Regions from separate parts of the Franconibacter pulveris genome, predicted to be linked through region 2. Evidence: predicted binding sites of a transcription regulator. Region 2 holds the regulator's gene; each other region holds the start of a gene.
The links. The regulator LexA, encoded in region 2, represses DNA repair genes until DNA is damaged. The targets are predictions, from matches to a motif close to TNCTGTATGTACATACAGNA.

Region 1 (6,373 bases), 1.3 Mb from region 2:
TGTTCGGCACCTCAACGTTCCTCGGCCATTACGCCCGCTTTGCTCATCCTTATGATTTCTACCGCGTTCGCTATGTGGTCGCTGGCGCGGAAAAACTGCAGGAGAGCACAAAGCAAATCTGGCAGGACAAATTCGGCCTGCGCATTCTGGAAGGCTACGGCGTAACGGAATGCGCCCCGGTGGTTTCCATTAACGTGCCGATGGCGGCAAAGCCTGGCACTGTCGGGCGCATTCTTCCTTCCATGGACGCGCGCCTGCTGGCCGTGCCGGGCATTGAGCAGGGCGGGCGTTTACAGCTGAAAGGCCCGAACGTGATGAAGGGCTATCTGCGGGTAGAGAAGCCGGGCGTACTGGAGGAGCCGACGGCGGAGAACGCCAACGGCGAGAGCGAGAAAGGCTGGTACGACACCGGCGATATCGTCACCTTCGACGAACAGGGGTACGTGATTATTCAGGGACGCGCCAAACGCTTTGCGAAAATCGCTGGTGAAATGGTTTCGCTGGAAATGGTAGAGCAGCTGGCGCTGGCGGTTTCGCCGGAGAAAATGCACGCCACGGCTATCAAGAGCGATGCCGCGAAGGGCGAAGCGCTGGTGCTGTTTACGACCGACAGCGAACTGACGCGTGAAAAACTCCAGCAGCAGGCGCGAACCCACGGCGTGCCGGAGCTGGCGGTGCCGCGCGATATTCGCTACCTCAAGCAGTTGCCGGTGCTGGGCAGCGGCAAGCCCGATTTTGTTACTCTCAAATCGATGGTCGACCAGGAAGAACAGACGCATGCATGACGCCAACCATTCCACGTCGCTCTTTTCCCGCGGCATGCTGGCGGTTATCGCCGCGCAGTTTTTATCTGCCTTTGGCGACAACGCGCTGCTCTTCGCCACGCTGGCGGTGCTGAAAGCGCAGTTTTACCCGGACTGGAGCCAGCCGGTGTTGCAAATGGTATTCGTCGCCGCCTATATCCTTTTTGCGCCGTTTGTCGGCCAGGTGGCGGACAGCTTCGCCAAAGGACGGGTGATGATGGTGGCGAACAGCCTGAAGCTGCTTGGCGCGGCAGCTATCGGCCTTGGCTTTAATCCGTTCATCGGCTATACGCTGGTGGGGATTGGCGCGGCGGCTTACTCGCCCGCGAAGTATGGCATTCTTGGCGAGCTGACCACCGGCGACCGGCTGGTAAAAGCCAACGGCCTGATGGAGTCGTCCACCATCGCCGCCATCCTTGTCGGCTCGGTGGCGGGCGGGGTGCTGGCGGACTGGCACATCGGCGCGGCGCTGGCGGTTTGCGCGCTGGTCTACGCCGGCGCGGTAGTGGCGAACCTGTTTATTCCGAAGCTTGCCCCGGCGCGCCCGGGGCAGTCATGGCGCTTTACGCCGATGACCCGCAGCTTCTTTAACGCCTGCCGGGTGCTGTGGCGAAACGACGAAACGCGATTTTCGCTGGTCGGCACCAGCCTGTTCTGGGGGGCGGGGGTGACGCTGCGTTTCCTGCTGGTGCTGTGGGTGCCGGTGGCGCTCGGCATTACCGATAACGCCACGCCGACCTACCTTAACGCGATGGTAGCGATCGGCATCGTGCTTGGCGCGGGTGCGGCGGCGAAGCTGGTAACGCTTGAAACGGTATCGCGCTGCATGCCAGCGGGCATCCTGATTGGCGTGGCGGTTATCGCGTTCGCGCTCCAGCAGGCGCTGCTGCCCGCTTATCTGCTGCTGATGCTGATTGGCATTTTCGGCGGCTTTTTCGTGGTGCCGCTCAATGCGCTATTGCAGGAGCGCGGCAAGCGCTCGGTAGGCGCAGGGAATGCGATAGCGGTGCAAAATCTTGGCGAAAACACCGCCATGCTGCTGATGCTGGGGCTCTATTCCCTGGCGGTAAAAGCAGGCGCCCCGGTGGTGGGCATTGGCGTCGGCTTCGGCGCTATTTTTGCGCTGGCCATCGCCGGGCTCTGGTTCTGGCGACGCAAACAGTAATAAAAAAACCCGCTCCGGCGGGTTTTTTTACAGACCAGACCCAGCTTTACGGCGCCGGGTAGGTATAAACCTGATGGACCGCTTCCAGCTCCGCCAGGACCTCTTCGCTTAATTCCAGATGCAGGCTTTCCACATTGGTTCTCAGCTGCTCAAGCGTGGTGGCGCCAAGCAGGGTGCTGGCGACAAACGGCTGGCGACGCACAAAAGCCAGCGCCATCTGCGCTGGATCCAGCCCGTGGCGCTTCGCGATATCTACGTAGGCCGCCACCGCTTTTTGCGACTGCTCACCGCTGTAGCGCGTAAAGCGGCTGAACAGCGTGTTGCGGGCGCCCGCAGGCTTCGCGCCGTTCAGGTATTTGCCGGTCAGCGTGCCGAAGGCGAGACAGGAGTAGGCCAGCAGTTCAACGCCTTCAAACTGGCTGACCTCCGCAAGACCCACTTCGAAGCTGCGGTTAAGCAGGCTGTAGGGGTTCTGGATAGTCACGATACGCGGCAGATCGTGCTTTTCCGCCAGGTGCAGATAACGCATCACGCCCCAGGCGGTTTCGTTCGAGACGCCGATATAGCGGATTTTCCCGGCGCGCTGGTATTCGGCCAGCGCTTCCAGCGTTTCGAGGATCGTTACGGCAGGCGCGCCCTCCGTCCAGCTGTAGCCCAGCTTGCCAAAGCAGTTCGTCGGGCGCTGCGGCCAGTGCACCTGATAAAGGTCGAGATAGTCGGTTTGCAGACGCTTAAGGCTTTCATCCAGCGCAATACGGATATTCTTGCGATCCAGCGCCTGGTTCTGGCGTATGCCGCTGTCATTGTTGCGGCTCGGCCCGCTCACTTTGGAGGCGATGATCAGCTTTTCGCGATTGCCGCGCTTTTTCAGCCAGTTGCCGACATAGGTTTCGGTCAGCCCTTGCGTTTCCGGTCGTGGCGGGACGGGGTACATTTCCGCCACGTCAATGAGGTTTATCCCCTGACTTACCGCGTAATCCAGCTGCTCATGCGCATCGGCTTCGCTGTTTTGCTCACCAAAGGTCATGGTGCCCAGTCCCAGCGTACTTATCTCAAGTGAGCTATGAGGGATACGGTGATAATGCATAGCCGGCTTCCTTATTATTAGACTGTGTCAGGCACTTCCCGACAAAGGAATATAAACATGGCAGAGGGGGACCAAAAGGGGAAGGGGAGGCCGCACAAAAAACGAAAAGGCCAGCGGAAAAACTGGCCTTTTATACGTTAACGTTCAATGATTTGTGACACCTGGTCGCGGTTGATTTGCTGTTCGTTGCCCTGCGGATCGCGGTAGCTTACCAGACCCGTATCATCGTCTACTTCCGGCTTGCCGTCGGTGAGGATCATACGGCCGTCTTTCGTTGCCATAACGTAGTCGCTGCTGCAGCCGGAAACAGCAAAAGCCAGACCCACAGCGGAAATGACTACAGCCCATTTATTCATCTTTATTCGCCTCGTATGGATATGGAATGGATTAACGTAGTCATTCTAGTAAATACCAGCGAAGCGCGACAAAAAAGCAGGCAATTCTTAAAGGAAATCAAAAAGCGCTCCCGAAGGAGCGCCTGAGATTAAAGGGGATTTTTCTTGTTACGTATCAAATTAAGGCTTTCAACGGCGATAGAGAAGAACATCGCAAAATAGATATAGCCTTTAGGAATGTGAATCTCGAAGCTTTCCAGCATCAGCGTAAAGCCCACCAGGATCAAAAACGAAAGGGCCAACATTTTGACGGAAGGGTGACGCTCGACAAATTCGCCAATCGGGCGCGCTGCGAACATCATCACGCCCACGGCAATCACGACCGCCGCCATCATGATAAACAGGTGGTCGGAAAGGCCGACTGCGGTTATCACAGAATCCAGGCTGAAGATAATATCGAGCAGCATGATCTGGAAAATCGCGCCGAAGAAAGAGTGGACGTTGGTTTTAAGCCCCTCTTCTTCACCTTCAATGGATTCATGGATCTCCTTGCTCGCCTTCCAGATAAGGAACAGGCCGCCGAGCAGCAGAATTAAATCGCGCGCGGAGATCTCTTGCCCTAACACGGTAAACAGCGGTTGGGTGAGTTTGATAACCCAGGCGATGGAAGCCAGCAGCGCCAGGCGCATAATCATCGCGCCGGCAAGGCCCAGTTTTCGGGCTTTGCCTTGCTGTGATTTGGGGAGTTTCGCCACAACCAGAGAGAGAAAAATAATATTATCGATCCCAAGCACAATCTCCAGCAGCGTCAGCGTACCGAGCGCCAGCCAGGCATTGGGATCTGTTACCCATGCAAATAACATCTAAAAGTCCTGCTTATAAAGAAAACGCTAATTATATGCATCCAACACGGCAGGGTAAAAATTTAATCTCTTTATAACAAAAAATGTCGCGCCAGCAGCGCGCCGGTGAAGTTCTTCTTCAGGTAAAAACCGCGCGGCAGGGTAAGAATAGGTTCACCGTTTGCGCCAATCGCTTCCGTCAGGGCTTTGCTGTTCGCGGCTTTGGGACGAAGCTGCAACACTTCGCCGTGACGAGCGGTGATGCGCTCAACGTGTCCGAGCACGATTAAATCCATTAACTCCTCCCAGTCCTGGCGAAGCTGCGCTTCCTCATGCGCCGAAGGACTCCAGAGCAGCGGCGAGCCTACGCGCCTTTCGGCGAGGGGGATCGCGCGCTCGCCTTCCACCGGGATCCACAGCACGCGTTTTAGCTTATGACGCACATGGCTGGTTTCCCATACCACGCCGGAATTGCCGGTAAGCGGCGCAACGCAGACGAAAGTGGTCTCCAGCGGACGTCCCTGACGGTCAATGGGGATGGTTTTCAACTCTACGCCGAGCGCGGCGAAATCCTGCTCCGGCTTGCTGCCCGCGCTGGCGCCAAGCCATAACTCCAGCAATATCCCTGTCCAGCCCTTGTCGCGCTTTAAATCGGGTGGAATGGGCAAGCCTGCGAGGGCGGCGAGTTCGCCCAGCGTCATGCCTGCCAGCAGGCCAGCCTGCGCAAGCAGCTGCGCTTCATCTTCCGGCGGTTGGCGAAGGGGAGAGAGTGACAACATGGTGCTTTTCCGTTAGGTTAAAAAATGAACAGCAAAAAGAGCGCTTGTGGACAGAGTTTACCGCGCTGTGAGCAACATATGCAGCCTGTTGATTGTAATGGTTATTTTAAATAAAAAAACCAATTCCGGGCTGACAAAAAACGGGTTTTCCCAATCTGGTCACTGACAATGAACAGGATCTTACACCGGGTTATCCACAGAAAAATGGGATAACTGTGAAAAGAAGCCACTACTGGTTCGATTTACAGCCTTGACGCGAACCGCTTTTGCACTTTTTCGCCAGCCTGTGACTAACTTATTGGCACAATCTGTGGATAAAAACGGCTCTGCTCGATCTTTCATCACCACCAGGATCTTAAGCGTGATGTGCATCACATTTTGTAGGCGCGAAGGGTGGGTTATTTATTTAATTGGCTGAAAAACAAGGTTATATTCGTATGGCTGTTTTTGGCTGGGACAGAATTGTCCTGGGTTTTCCCTGGGAAATTAGCTACTTCTACACAGTGATATCCACAGAAAAAGTGAATAAAACGGCCGCTTGCGCCTCGTCTCTGTTTATAAGTCGGCATATTTTTGTGAGTTATTCAAGGTTTATTCCTTGAAGTCGCGCCCAACAGAGTGGTTTACCGTCACAAAGGAGTATGAAACAATCGTTACTATCCAGGTTTATTTTGAGGTAGTCCGGTGATCGATGATGATGGCTACCGCCCGAATGTTGGTATCGTGATCTGTAATCGTCAGGGGCAGGTAATGTGGGCCAGGCGTTTTGGCCAACACTCCTGGCAATTTCCGCAAGGTGGCATCAACCCTGGCGAATCGGCGGAACAGGCGATGTATCGCGAGCTTTTCGAAGAGGTAGGTTTACAACGAAAAGATGTCCGCATCCTCGCCACTACCCGCAACTGGTTGCGTTATAAATTACCAAAACGTTTGGTGCGTTGGGACACAAAGCCGGTTTGTATCGGCCAGAAGCAAAAATGGTTTCTTCTGCAGTTGGTGAGCAACGACACCGATATCAATATGCAGACCAGCAGCACACCTGAGTTCGACGGCTGGCGCTGGGTCAGTTACTGGTATCCGGTACGTCAGGTTGTCTCCTTTAAGCGCGATGTCTATCGTCGGGTGATGAAAGAGTTCGCAAGCGTAGTGATGCCCTTGCAGGAAGCGGCGCCGCCGAGAAACGCTTCTCCTGCCTGGCGACGTAAAAGAGGTTAAGCCACGCAAATTATGCTCACCCGGTTGCGAGAAATAGTCGAGAAGGTTGCCAGCGCCCCGCGTCTTAGCGAGGCGCTGAACATCCTGGTTAATGATATCTGTCTTGCGATGGACACCGAGGTGTGCTCGGTTTATTTAGCCGATCAC
Region 2 (6,373 bases):
CCCAGATCCGCTGCGACACCGGCGTCAATGTTAAAGCCGGTATTATCTGTACGGTAGCGGCTGCTCCTCAGGTCATCGCTGTCATAGTCATAAATAGAGGCGGTGTAGTTATAGAGCCAGGTTTTCTGGATCTTCGGCGTTACGCCAAACGACACGGGCACGCCGCCAAAATCAAACTGACGCGCCAGCGCAATGCCGTAATCAGAAACAATCGCCGCACGACCGAACGCGACAGAGTTCAGGTTGCGGGTAATTTCGTCAGAGCCGAGCACAGCCGCTTTCCCTGCTTCAAACAAGGCCACCGAATCGCTGTTCTGAATGCTGCGCAGGTAGGTAAGATCTTGCTGATCAATAGAGGTGCTGACACGCGCGTGAGCATAGCCTTTAGCAATAAAAGCGACAGAAAGCACGTCATTAGGAATGGCGACAGAAATGCCCGCCGCCGCGTTGGCGCTGGCGGTTTTACCGCGCAGATAGTCCAGCTCATCGGCAAGCTCGCTCGCCGCTCCCTGGAACTGATTAAGGGTGCCGACAGGGTTAAGGAGTACCTGCTGTAAGGTCAGGTTATCAACCACATCGTCATAGTAATCAACACGATCGTTAATTCTATCGATTTCATCCTGAAGATTATCTTTATCGGTAATCTGCGCGCTTACGGAAGGCAGAATCACCGTTACATCATCTTCCGGTTGTGCTTTGGCGAGTAACGCCGGGTTGATGAACGCCGCGCTGCCGTAATTGGCCGTCGCGACGCCCGTTCCGCCCATCGCGTCATTGCGCGCTTCCGCCCAGGTGTTGGCCGCGCTCGCCTGAGTCGCCACCGTTACTGCGATGGCTGCCACTGAAAGTCTGATTATTTTTTTCACAGTTAACCCGTCTTTTCTTTGATGATAATTTCCCCGCCCGTTATCACATATCGGGGGATGGTTTATTGCTGTGAACAAGAGGTAATAAAGTGCGCATATTCGCTCATTAAACAATCATTCCCATCCATGGTTTTATGTCATTCAATTACTACACAATATTTATAGATGAGTCTTTCACTTTCTTGTAGGCAACCCGTTATGCGGGCCAAAGAACTGCGGCGGATGATCTATCCATCTGTCCTGCCGTGTAGCGGCATAATTAGCATTAAGTGGGTAATAAATACGGTTTTTAGGTTTATTCGCCTCACCTAACACCAATAAACGGACTTCGCTTGATGTGTTATTTATAAAAGTGTGACAGATGCCCGTGCCGGCGGGAAACCCTACGCTGTCGCCAGGTTCAAGCGGCCAGAGCTCGCCGTTTATCCAGACATCCGGGTGGCCTTCCAGCACATAAACAAACTCTTCTTCCTCGCTTTCGGCGTGAGGGTAAGAGGTGCGTCTGCCCGGCGGCAGGCGCTCATGATGAATGCCCAGTCGGGTCAGCCCCATCTTGCGCGCAAGCGGCGCGCCAATGGAAAAAAGCTCTTCGCTATCGGGATAACGTGAGTCATCTTCCCCCTCCACTTCCCGCCAGTGACGAATAAAATCAGGACGCTGCATGGTTTTCCTCCTTCTGTGAGTGATTCAGGTATAACACAGATGGGTGAGAGTCGGCGTTTTACGCGGTTCATGATAAAATGCGCGTTTCCCCTGACCTATGAGGATGCCGATGGAAAAGATACTCTCGCAAGAGGTGTTAGCGCAGGCTGAAAAGCTCTGTCTGCAACGCAACGTGCGCCTGACTCCGCAGCGCCTCGAAGTGCTGCGTCTGATGACGCTGCAGGAAGGGGCTATCAGCGCCTACGATCTGCTCGATCTGCTGCGGGAAACGGAGCCGCAGGCTAAGCCGCCCACCGTATACCGTGCGCTCGATTTTTTGCTGGAACAGGGCTTCGTGCACAAGGTGGAATCCACCAACAGCTATGTGCTGTGTCACCTTTTCGACCAGCCGACGCACACCTCCGCGATGTTTATCTGCGATCGCTGCGGCGTGGTAAAAGAAGAGCGGGCGGAAGGCGTGGAAGATATTATGCATGCGCTGGCGGCAAAGCGAGGTTTTGCCCTGCGGCATAATGTTATTGAAGCGCATGGTCTGTGCGCGGCCTGTGTGGAAGTAGAAGCGTGCCGTCATCCGGAACAGTGCGGGCATGACCACAGCGTGGTGATAAAGAAAAAAGCGCGTTGAGAGCGCCGGGAAGAAAACGGGGATGGTACGTCCTTGTACCTGGGCAGGATAACCTCAGAGGGGTATCACATTTGAGGTGCTTGCTGGATTACCAGCGGTAATCATTACGGCTTTCCCAGTCCGTAACTTCTTTATCTGCCTGATCTTTCTCATAGCCGTAACGTTCCTGGATTTTACCTACCAGTTGGTCACGTTTCCCTTCGATGACGGTCATATCATCGTCGGTTAATTTACCCCATTGCTCTTTCACTTTACCTTTAAACTGTTTCCAGTTACCGCCGGCTTCGTCTCTGTTCATTGTAAAGTCCTCTTATTCGGTCGTGTAAGTGAAACTCCATTCAACGTCCTGATGAATACTTAATATCTGCTGGACGTGATTATTATTATAGTTCGCGATGCGGTGATGACGGACCGATTCAGAATTTTTAACCATCGAGTCGACTTTAGTCGTACAAACCAGCGGCATAAAAAAGAGGGGGGAACCCCGCGTAGCGCTCCCCGCTTACCTGACCTGGTTAACGATGGTTCGTCGGCAAGAACCAGCTTTGCTCTCGCCAGCGCTTTCGCCAGAGGTAACCAAGCGACAGGCCGCGCAGCGCAAGAAAAACGGTCAGCGCCAGCCACAGACCATGATTGCCAAGCCACGGCAGCGTAAGCAGCGTGACGGCAAACCCCAGCGCCGCCACCGCCATGCTGTTGCGCATCTCAGATGCGCGCGTCGCGCCGATAAACATACCGTCCAGCAGATAACACCACACGCCAATAATCGGCAGCACGACCTGCCAGGGCAAATAGTTGTCGGCCTGCTGCTGCAAGGCGGGCAGTGAGGTCAGCAGTGAAACAACCGTTTCGCCGAAAAAGGCCCAGCAGAGGCTAAACGCCAGCGCCACAATGCCCGCCTGCCGACACGCCGCCTGCCAGACATCCAGCAGTTGGCTTCCGTCTCGCGCGCCATAAGCCTGCCCGGAATGCGCTTCGACGGCATAAGCGAACCCATCCAGCGCGTAAGCGGTAAACGTTAAAAAGGTCATTAAGATGGCGTTGACTGCGACCACTTCGCTGCCAAGGCGTGCGCCAAAAATGGTTACGGCGGCAAAGCAGAGCTGCAAGAGCAGCGAACGCAGCATGATGTCGCGATTAAGCGCCAGCAGGCGACGAAACTCGCCGCGCCACGCCGTGGCGAGCATTGAAACGCCGATGCCGCGCCTGTTCAGCACGCCCTTTACCATCCACAAGCCAAGAAAGAAAGTGGCGTACTCGGCAAGCGCGGTGGCAAGCGCCGCTCCCCGGACATTCAGATGCAAGCCCATGACCAGCCAGAGATCGAGCGCGATGTTAAGCAGGTTTCCCACAACTAACAGGATCACTGGAGCGCGCGCATACTGCACGCCAAGCAGCCAGCCGAGTAGCACCAGGTTGGCGAGCGACGCGGGGGCGCTAAGCCAGCGAATCTCTAAAAAACGCCTTGCCTGCATCAATACCGCTTCGCTGCCGCCGACAATATGCAGCGCCAGGTCAATCAGCGGCGTACGCAACAGCATAATAATCAGCCCCGCCCCCACGGCCAGCAGTATCGGCTGCACCAGCGCGCGGGCAAGCCGGGTAGGATCCTGAGCGCCGAAGGCTTGCGCGGTCAGCCCGGTGGTGCTCATACGCAGAAAAAGCAGCAGCATAAAGAGGAAGCTGGTGGTGGTTGCGCCTACGGCCACGCCGCCCAGATAGTCGGCGCTGTCAAGATGGCCTATGACCGCCGTATCGACGAGGCCCAGCAGGGGAACGGTGATGTTGGAGAAAATCATCGGCAGCGCAAGCCGCCAGAGCGCGCGGTCAGTCTGTGAGAAAAAAGGCATGGGGACGCAGTCTGAGAAAAGAAGATAAAAAAAACCGCAACGAGGGGCGCTGCGTTGCGGTGTGTTTATCAATCAGGCGAGCGTTAAAGCCATTCGCCGTTGCGGATGACCCCTACGGCCAACCCTTCAATAGAGAAGGTGTGCTCGCGCAGGTCAACCACAATAGGTTTGAATTCGTTGTTTTCCGGCAGCAGCTCGACGGTGTTGCCTTGCTTTTTCAGGCGCTTAACGGTGACTTCATCATCGATACGCGCCACCACGACCTGGCCGTTACGCACATCCTGCGTTTTATGCACCGCCAGCAGATCGCCATCCATAATGCCGATGTCTTTCATCGACATGCCGCTAACGCGCAGCAGAAAATCCGCGCTCGGCTTAAAGAGAGAAGGGTCGACCTGGTAGTGGCCTTCGATATGCTGCTGCGCCAGCAGCGGTTCGCCAGCGGCGACGCGCCCCACCAGCGGCAGGCCCTCTTCATCTTCCTGCAACAGACGAATGCCGCGGGAAGCGCCGGAAACGATTTCAATAACGCCTTTACGCGCCAGCGCTTTTAAATGCTCTTCCGCCGCGTTGGGCGAACGGAACCCCAGACGCTGCGCGATTTCGGCACGAGTAGGCGGCATGCCGGTCTGGCTGATATGATCCCGAATGAGATCAAACACCTCTTGTTGCCTGGTAGTTAATGCTTTCATTCCGCCCCCTGGGTGAATATACAGTGAATGCTGTGAGTATATACAGCTAAAGGCGATTTTGAAACCACCTTACCCGCAAAAAAGCGCGCCAGCGCGGCCAATTCTGGAAAACTTATCGCAAATGCTGCCACAGCAGCGTGACCCAGGTGATAAGGGCAAGGATAATCGCCAGCAACACCGCCGCCGAACCCATATCCTTGGCGCGGCCGGAAAGCTCATGGAACTCAGGCCCGATGCGGTCAACCACCGCTTCGATAGCGCTATTCAGGATTTCCACAATCATCACCAGCAAAACGGAGCCAATCAGCAGCACGCGGGTAATTGGGTCGACATCCAGCCAGCAGGCGATAAGTATGGCGAGTATTGTCGCCACGCCTTCCTGGCGGAACGCCGCCTCATTCCTCCATGCCGCGCTAATTCCTTTCCAGGAGTAGCCTGCCGCTTTAATGATTCGGGTGAGTCCGGTGGTGTTATTGGCCATGAAAAAGAAACCTTTTTGATTTATCAGCGTCAATGCTATTGCGCTCAACAACGAAGCACCACAGAAATTCCGCATCGTTTCTGCTATTCTGACGGCGCCATTGCATTATTAACCAGAGGCTTTACATCGTTTATGTCCGGTTGGCCACGAATGTACTACAAATTACTGAATTTACCATTAAGTATGCTGGTAAAAAGCAAGTCTATTCCGGCGGATCCTTGCGCCGAGCTGGGGCTTGATACCTCTCGTCCCATCATGTACGTCTTGCCGTACAACTCCAAAGCGGATTTGTTAACGCTGCGCGCCCAGTGTCTGGCCCACGATTTACCGGACCCGTTAGAACCGCTGGAAATCGATGGCACGCAATTGCCCCGCTACATCTTTATTCACGGCGGCCCGCGCGTTTTCACCTGGTACACGCCGAAAGAAGAGTCCATCAAGCTGTTTCACGAGTACCTGGATCTGCATCGCAGCAATGCCGGTCTCGACGTGCAGATGGTGCCGGTATCGGTGATGTTCGGCCGCGCGCCGGGGCGTGAGAAAGGCGAAGAAAACCCGCCGCTGCGCCTGCTTAACGGCGTACAAAAGTTTTTCGCTATCTCCTGGCTTGGCCGCGATAGCTTTGTTCGCTTCTCGCAGCCGGTATCCCTGCGCCGCATGGCGACAGAGCACGGCACCGATAAAACCATCGCGCAGAAGCTTGCCCGCGTGGCGCGCATGCATTTCGCCCGCCAGCGTCTGGCGGCGGTAGGCCCGCGTCTGCCGGCGCGCCAGGATCTGTTCAATAAGCTGCTGGCCTCAAAAGCCATCGCTCGCGCGGTCGAAGACGAAGCGCGCACCAAGAAAATCTCCCACGAAAAAGCGCAGCAGAACGCGGTGGCGCTGATGGAAGAGATCGCCGCCAATTTCTCTTATGAGATGATTCGCGTCTCCGATCGTATTCTGGGCTTTACCTGGAACCGGCTTTATCAGGGCATTAATGTTCATAACGCCGAACGCGTGCGCCAGCTGGCCCATGACGGTCACGAAATCGTCTATGTGCCCTGCCACCGCAGCCATATGGACTATCTGCTGCTCTCCTACGTGCTTTATCACCAGGGTCTGGTGCCGCCGCATATCGCCGCCGGCATTAACCTTAACTTCTGGCCAGCGGGGCCGATTTTCCGCCGCCTTGGGGCGTTCTTTATCCGCCGCAC
Region 3 (6,373 bases), 1.1 Mb from region 2:
CGTGGTGGCGTGCAGACCGTATTCGCCAAACTGAGCGATGGCGGCGGCGATAAGCTGGTTTCGCGCCTGTTCTCCGCGCTGGGTGGAGGGCGAAGAGGAATTATTCATAGGGCACCACAAAGTTAATCAATCGATTGATTAAGATTATGTATAAGATTTATTCGTCGTCCAGCGCCAGCGAATTATTTTGCGAGGCGGTGCAAGCATGAGAATTTATGCGGTACTTCACAAAAACTGCTACACTCCGGCCCTTCACGACATTGTGGTTTGTGTCCCGCTCCGGCCAGACGGCCATTCGACTCCCTGAAACTACACCCTCTGCGGTCGGGACGAGTCAGGAATAGATATGTCTTTCGATTCACTTGGTTTAAGCCAGGAAATTCTTCGCGCGGTTGCCGAACAGGGCTACCACGAACCGACCCCCATTCAGCGCCAGGCGATCCCGGTGGTGCTGTCCGGCCGCGATCTGATGGCGAGCGCCCAGACCGGCACCGGTAAAACGGCGGGCTTTACGCTGCCGCTGCTGCAGCGTCTTACCCAGAATGAACCGCACGCTAAAAGCCGCCGCCCGGTGCGCGCGCTGATCCTCACCCCGACCCGCGAGCTGGCGGCGCAGGTGGGCGAAAACGTTCGCGATTACAGTAAATATCTCAACATTCGCTCGCTGGTGGTGTTTGGCGGCGTGAGCATCAACCCGCAGATGATGAAGCTGCGCGGCGGTGTGGATGTGCTGGTGGCGACCCCGGGCCGTCTGCTTGACCTTGAACACCAGAACGCGGTGAAGCTCGACCACGTGGAAATTCTCGTGCTCGATGAAGCGGACCGCATGCTCGACATGGGCTTTATCCACGATATTCGCCGCGTGCTGGCGAAGCTGCCCGCTAAACGCCAGAACCTGCTGTTCTCCGCTACGTTCTCCGACGACATTAAAGCGCTGGCGGAAAAGCTGCTGCACAACCCGGAAGAGGTGGAAGTGGCTCGGCGCAATACCGCCTCAGAGCAGGTGTCGCAGCAGGTGCATTTTGTTGATAAGAAGCGCAAGCGGGAGCTGCTCTCTTACCTTATCGGCAAAGAAAACTGGCAGCAGGTGCTGGTCTTTACCCGTACCAAACATGGCGCCAACCACCTTGCCGAACAGCTCAACAAAGACGGCATTCGCTCTGCCGCCATTCACGGCAACAAGAGCCAGGGCGCGCGCACCCGGGCGCTGGCGGACTTTAAGTCCGGCGACCTGCGCGTGCTGGTGGCGACCGATATCGCCGCCCGCGGCTTGGATATTGAAGAGCTGCCGCACGTGGTGAACTACGAGCTGCCGAACGTGCCGGAAGATTACGTGCACCGCATCGGCCGTACCGGCCGCGCCGCGGCGACCGGCGAAGCGCTTTCGCTGGTGTGCGTGGACGAGCATAAGTTGCTGCGCGACATCGAACGCCTGCTCAAGCGTGAAATTCCGCGCCTGGCGATCCCGGGCTTCGAGCCGGACCCGAGCATCAAAGCGGAGCCTATCGTCAACGGTCGCCAGCAGCAGCGCGGCGGTCGGGGGCAGGGCGGCGGCCGCGGTCAGCCGCAGCGCCGCGAAGGCGGAGAAAACGCCAAACCGGCAAGCGAACGTTCACGTCGTCCGCAGGGTGAAAGCGCAAAGCCAGCTGGCGAGCGCCCGCGCCGTCAGGGCGCTGAAGGCAAGCCCGCAGGCGATCGTCCGCGTCGCCTGGGCGACAACGGCGCGCGCACTGGCGGCGAAGGCGCTCGTCGCCGCCGCGCGCCGCGCAAACCGTCCGGCGAGTAAAGCGTTAAGGACCGGTTAACCCGGTCGACAGCAAAAGGTGGGTGCGCATCGCGCATCCACCTTTTTTGCATTTGGGGATAAGGGAATTATCTGCGCAGGGGCGGGTGGCGCTTCGCTGACCCACACTACGAAGAGCCCGAACCCCAAAATCCGACGCGAATGCGAAGGGTTTTTCCTCCGCGGCTGCTTTTCTGCCGCGAGCCGGGATGGTTAAGGGGGCGGCGAGCCCCCTTAACACATTCGCAGGATGCGCGACTCCAGGTTAACGCGACGCGGCGGCGAACGGAACCTTTCACCGCCTTCACATATTCCTCACCCGAGTCCTCTGCGCAGAGAAGTAGAATGAAAACCCGCACCTTCGGCGCCAATAAAAAAGGGTTCAGCCGTGGGCGAAAAAGTGCCACAATAGTGGCTGTTTATACAGTATCTGGTTTCCCCGATGGCCCTCTCTGGCACGCAAAAAACGCAAATCGCCGCCTGGTATAAGGCGCTACAGCAGCAGATCCCGGACTTTATTCCGCGCCCACCGCAGCGGCAGATGATTGCCGAAGTGGCGAAAACCCTCGGCGGCGATGAGGGGCGGCATCTGGCGATTGAGGCGCCTACCGGCGTCGGGAAAACCCTTTCTTATCTTATCCCTGGCATCGCCATCGCTCGCGACGAGCAAAAAACGCTGGTGGTGAGCACGGCGAACGTGGCGCTGCAGGATCAAATCTACAGCAAAGACTTGCCGCTGCTGCGCAAAATCATCCCGGAGCTGAAATTTACCGCGGCCTTCGGTCGCGGGCGTTACGTCTGTCCGCGCAACCTCGCCGCGCTTTCCACCGATACCGCCGCCCAGGGAGACCTGCTGGCGTTTCTCGACGACGAGCTGACGCCGAACAGCAAAGAGGAGCAGCAGCGCTGCGCGAAGCTTAAGGCGGACCTTGACAGCTACAAGTGGGACGGCCTGCGCGACCACACCGATCAGGCTATCGATGACGGCCTGTGGGCGCGCCTCAGCACCGATAAAGCGAGCTGCCTTAACCGCAACTGCCAATACTACCGGGAGTGCCCGTTCTTTGTGGCGCGCCGCGAAATTCAGGAGGCGGAAGTGGTGGTGGCCAACCACGCGCTGGTGATGGCGGCGATGGAGAGCGAATCGGTATTGCCGGAGCCGAAAAACCTGCTGCTGGTGCTGGACGAAGGCCACCATCTGCCGGATGTCGCCCGCGACGCGCTGGAGATGAGCGCGGAAATCACCGCCCCCTGGAACCGTCTGCAGCTCGATCTTTTCTGCAAGCTCATCGCCACCTGCATGGATCAATTCCGCCCGAAAACCGTGCCGCCGCTGGCCGTGCCGGAGCGTCTCGCGGACCACTGCGAACAGGTCTATGAGCTTATCGCTTCACTCAACCGTATCCTCGCGCTTTATCTGCCGCCGGGCGAAGAGAGCGAGTTCCGCTTCCCGATGGGCGAGCTGCCCGAAGAGGTGATGGTGATTTGCCAGCAGCTGGCGAAGCTCACCGACACGCTGCGCGGTCTTGCCGAGCTGTTTTTAAACGATCTGAGCGAGAAAACCGGCAGTCATGACATTGTGCGCCTGCATCGGGTGCTGTTGCAGATGAACCGGGCGCTTGGACACTTTGAAGCGCAAAGCAAGCTGTGGCGGCTCTCCGCGATGGCGCAGGCTTCCGGCGCGCCGGTGACGAAATGGGTGACGCGCGAAACCCGGGAAGGGCAGCCGCACATTTTCTTCCACTGCGTTGGTATTCGCGTTAGCGATCAGCTGGAAAAGCTTATCTGGCGGCAGGTGCCGCATGTGATAGTGACTTCCGCCACGCTGCGTTCGCTTAACAGCTTTACTCGGTTGCAGGAGATGAGCGGGCTTAAAGAGAAAGCGGGCGACAGGTTTGTGAGCCTCGACTCGCCGTTTAATCATATTGAGCAGGGAAAAATCGTTATTCCGCGGCTGAAGCATGAACCGCTGATGGAGCACGAGGCGCTGCATCTCGCCGAGATGGCCGCCTTTTTCCGCGCCGAACTGGCGAAGGGCGAGCATAAAGGGATGCTGGTGCTGTTCGCCAGCAACCGCGCCATGCAGACGTTTCTTTCTTACGTGACCGACCTGCGCCTGACGCTGCTGGTGCAGGGCGATCAGCCGCGCTATCGGCTGGTAGAGCTGCACCGCAAACGGGTGGAGCAGGGCGAGACCAGCGTGCTGGTGGGGCTGCAATCGTTCGCTGAAGGGCTCGATTTAAAAGGCGAGCTGCTAAGCCAGGTGCACATCCATAAAATCGCCTTCCCGCCGGTAGACAGTCCGGTGGTCGTGACGGAAGGCGAATGGTTAAAAAGCCTCAACCGCTACCCCTTTGAAGTGCAAAGCCTGCCTGCCGCCTCGTTTAACCTGATTCAGCAGGTCGGCAGGCTTATTCGCAGCCACGCCTGCTGGGGCGAAGTGGTGATTTATGACCGCCGTCTGCTGACGAAAAGCTACGGCAAGCGCTTGCTGGACGCGCTGCCGGTCTTCCCCATTGAACAGCCTGAAGCGCCGGAAGTGAAAAGCCTGCCGCGCCCGCAAACGAAAGCCGGTTCGTCGCGTCGGCGTTCGCCTGTAAAAGGCAGTCGAAAGCGAAAAGAAAAATAGCTGGCGATATCTTATTTGCGCGGATTATAGTTTTACCCAGACAGCCTGGAGAAACGCTATGGATTTTCGCAACATAATCAAAGAGATCGGCCGGGGTAAAAACCATGCCCGCGATCTCGACCTCGATACGGCGCGCAGCCTTTATAACCATATGCTCAACGGCGAGGTGCCGGACCTGGAAATGGGCGGCATCCTGATTGCGCTGCGCATTAAAGGCGAGGGCGAAGCCGAAATGCGCGGCTTTTATGAAGCGATGCAGCAGCACACCTGGCGCCTGACGCCGCCGGTAGCGCGTCCCATGCCTGTCGTCATCCCAAGCTATAACGGCGCGCGAAAGCAGGCGAACCTGACGCCATTGCTGGCGATGCTGCTAAGCCGGCTTGGCTTTCCGGTGGTGGTGCATGGCGTAAGCGAAGATCCGACACGGGTGCTGACGGAAACCATCTTTAACCTGATGGGCATTGAAGCAACGCATCATGCAGGCCAGGCGCAGGCGAAGCTTGAAAGCCATCGTCCTGTTTATATTCCGGTAAGCGCGCTCTGTCCGCCGCTGGAAAAACAGCTTGGCATGCGCTGGCGGCTGGGGGTGCGCAACAGCGCCCATACGCTGGCGAAGCTCGCCACGCCGTTTGCTGAAGCCAGCGCGCTGCGGCTTTCCAGCGTTTCACACCCGGAATATGTTGGCCGGGTCGCCGCCTTTTTTGCCGATATCGGCGGACGCGCGTTACTGATGCACGGCACGGAAGGCGAAGTTTATGCGAATCCGCAGCGTTGCCCGCAGATAACGTGGATTGATGAGGCGGGCGAGCGGGTGCTGTGCGAACGTCACGCCCAGACCAGCGTAGAAGCCTTGCCCGCGTCGAAAGAGGCGGAAGTGACCGCGCGCTGGACCGAGCGCTGCGCCGCCGGGCTTGAGCCGGTGCCGGAAGCGATTAAAACCCAGCTCGCCTGCTGCCTTGTGGCGACGGGAGAGGCGACGGATATGGACGCGGCGCGGATAAAAATCAACGAGACGTTCTGATACCCATAAAAAAGCCCGCGGCAGATGCGGCGGGCAAAAGGGTAACAACAGGGTTAATACAGAGTCAGAGTTGAGGGTAAATCAGTTGTAGATAACCGCCGTGCCGCTGAGTTTATTGTTGTTGTTGGCTGAGGTGATGCTGTAAGCCTTCGCGCCTGCCGCTTCGGCTTTGGCAGCCAGACGGGCTTCCAGACCATCAAGAGTCGTCGCGCCGGTTGCCGAGACCACGCCGATTTTGTGCAGGTTCTGTGCGTCGGCAGGGTTAACAGCCTGGGCGGCAAAAGCGCTGGAAACGGCGGACAGAAGGAGGGCGGCGGCAGCATATTTTACGGTTTTCATGCGCTTTTTCTCGAAGTTTATTCTGTTGTGGTGACGTTGTTCCGTCGATGTGTTTATTATTGACGTTTAAGACGAAACATTAAATCGAAGAGAATTGACAGGGTTGTTCTAAAAATTTGAATCATCGTTAATATAATTGTTAATCAATTGGTTACCCCGCAAGAAAGCCGCATTTTTTCACGCCTGCGTCTCGTAAAGCGTAATAGCACGCTTCGCCCTCTCTTTTGTTAACCCGGTATGTCTGCGGTCAGGGCGGCTTATGCCAGACAGACGAAGCCCGCCTTGAGGCGGGCCCGGAACGTGATGATTATTTGTAAATGGTGGCAGTGCCGTACATCTGATTTTCGCCGCCAGCCGATTCCACTTTATAGGCCCTGGCGCCTTCCTGGCGCGCTTTTTCCGCCAGTTTATCTTCCAGATCGTCCAGCGACAGGGCGCCTTGTGCGGATACGGTGCCCGCCGGACGCAACTGCTGGTTATTATTGTCCAGCATTTGCGGCGCGGAGAACGCGGAAAAAGAGAGCGTGGCGAAAGCCAGACCAGCGCAGAGCGAAAGCGATTTTTTCATTTTGACCTCCTCCCGGGAGAGACGAGAACACAA

Region 1: a site for LexA is predicted at 5,242-5,261, ahead of mutH (DNA mismatch repair endonuclease MutH). Genes of this name have one in related genera too.
Region 3: a site for LexA is predicted at 2,193-2,212, ahead of dinG (ATP-dependent DNA helicase DinG). Genes of this name have one in related genera too.

Annotation. Positions count from the first base shown of each region.
Region 1 is NZ_CM165555.1:3,778,123-3,784,495, reverse strand. Features, by position in the region: gene aas (bifunctional acyl-ACP--phospholipid O-acyltransferase/long-chain-fatty-acid--ACP ligase) at 1-785, shown strand, start outside; gene lplT (lysophospholipid transporter LplT) at 778-1,968, shown strand; gene ACU4F7_RS17805 (NADP(H)-dependent aldo-keto reductase) at 2,015-3,055, opposite strand; gene ACU4F7_RS17800 (YgdI/YgdR family lipoprotein) at 3,193-3,411, opposite strand; gene ACU4F7_RS17795 (TerC family protein) at 3,540-4,253, opposite strand; gene mutH (DNA mismatch repair endonuclease MutH) at 4,325-5,011, opposite strand; gene rppH (RNA pyrophosphohydrolase) at 5,696-6,226, shown strand; gene ptsP (phosphoenolpyruvate--protein phosphotransferase) at 6,239-6,373, shown strand, end outside.
Region 2 is NZ_CM165555.1:355,636-362,008, reverse strand. Features, by position in the region: gene ACU4F7_RS01795 (conjugal transfer protein TraF) at 1-866, opposite strand, end outside; gene ACU4F7_RS01790 (cupin domain-containing protein) at 1,041-1,529, opposite strand; gene zur (zinc uptake transcriptional repressor Zur) at 1,639-2,154, shown strand; gene ACU4F7_RS01780 (CsbD family protein) at 2,243-2,452, opposite strand; gene dinF (MATE family efflux transporter DinF) at 2,670-4,004, opposite strand; gene lexA (transcriptional repressor LexA) at 4,088-4,696, opposite strand; gene ACU4F7_RS01765 (diacylglycerol kinase) at 4,809-5,177, opposite strand; gene plsB (glycerol-3-phosphate 1-O-acyltransferase PlsB) at 5,310-6,373, shown strand, end outside.
Region 3 is NZ_CM165555.1:1,463,238-1,469,610, forward strand. Features, by position in the region: gene cecR (transcriptional regulator CecR) at 1-108, opposite strand, end outside; gene rhlE (ATP-dependent RNA helicase RhlE) at 347-1,786, shown strand; gene dinG (ATP-dependent DNA helicase DinG) at 2,226-4,412, shown strand; gene ybiB (DNA-binding protein YbiB) at 4,471-5,433, shown strand; gene ybiJ (DUF1471 family protein YbiJ) at 5,515-5,772, opposite strand; gene bhsA (multiple stress resistance protein BhsA) at 6,080-6,340, opposite strand.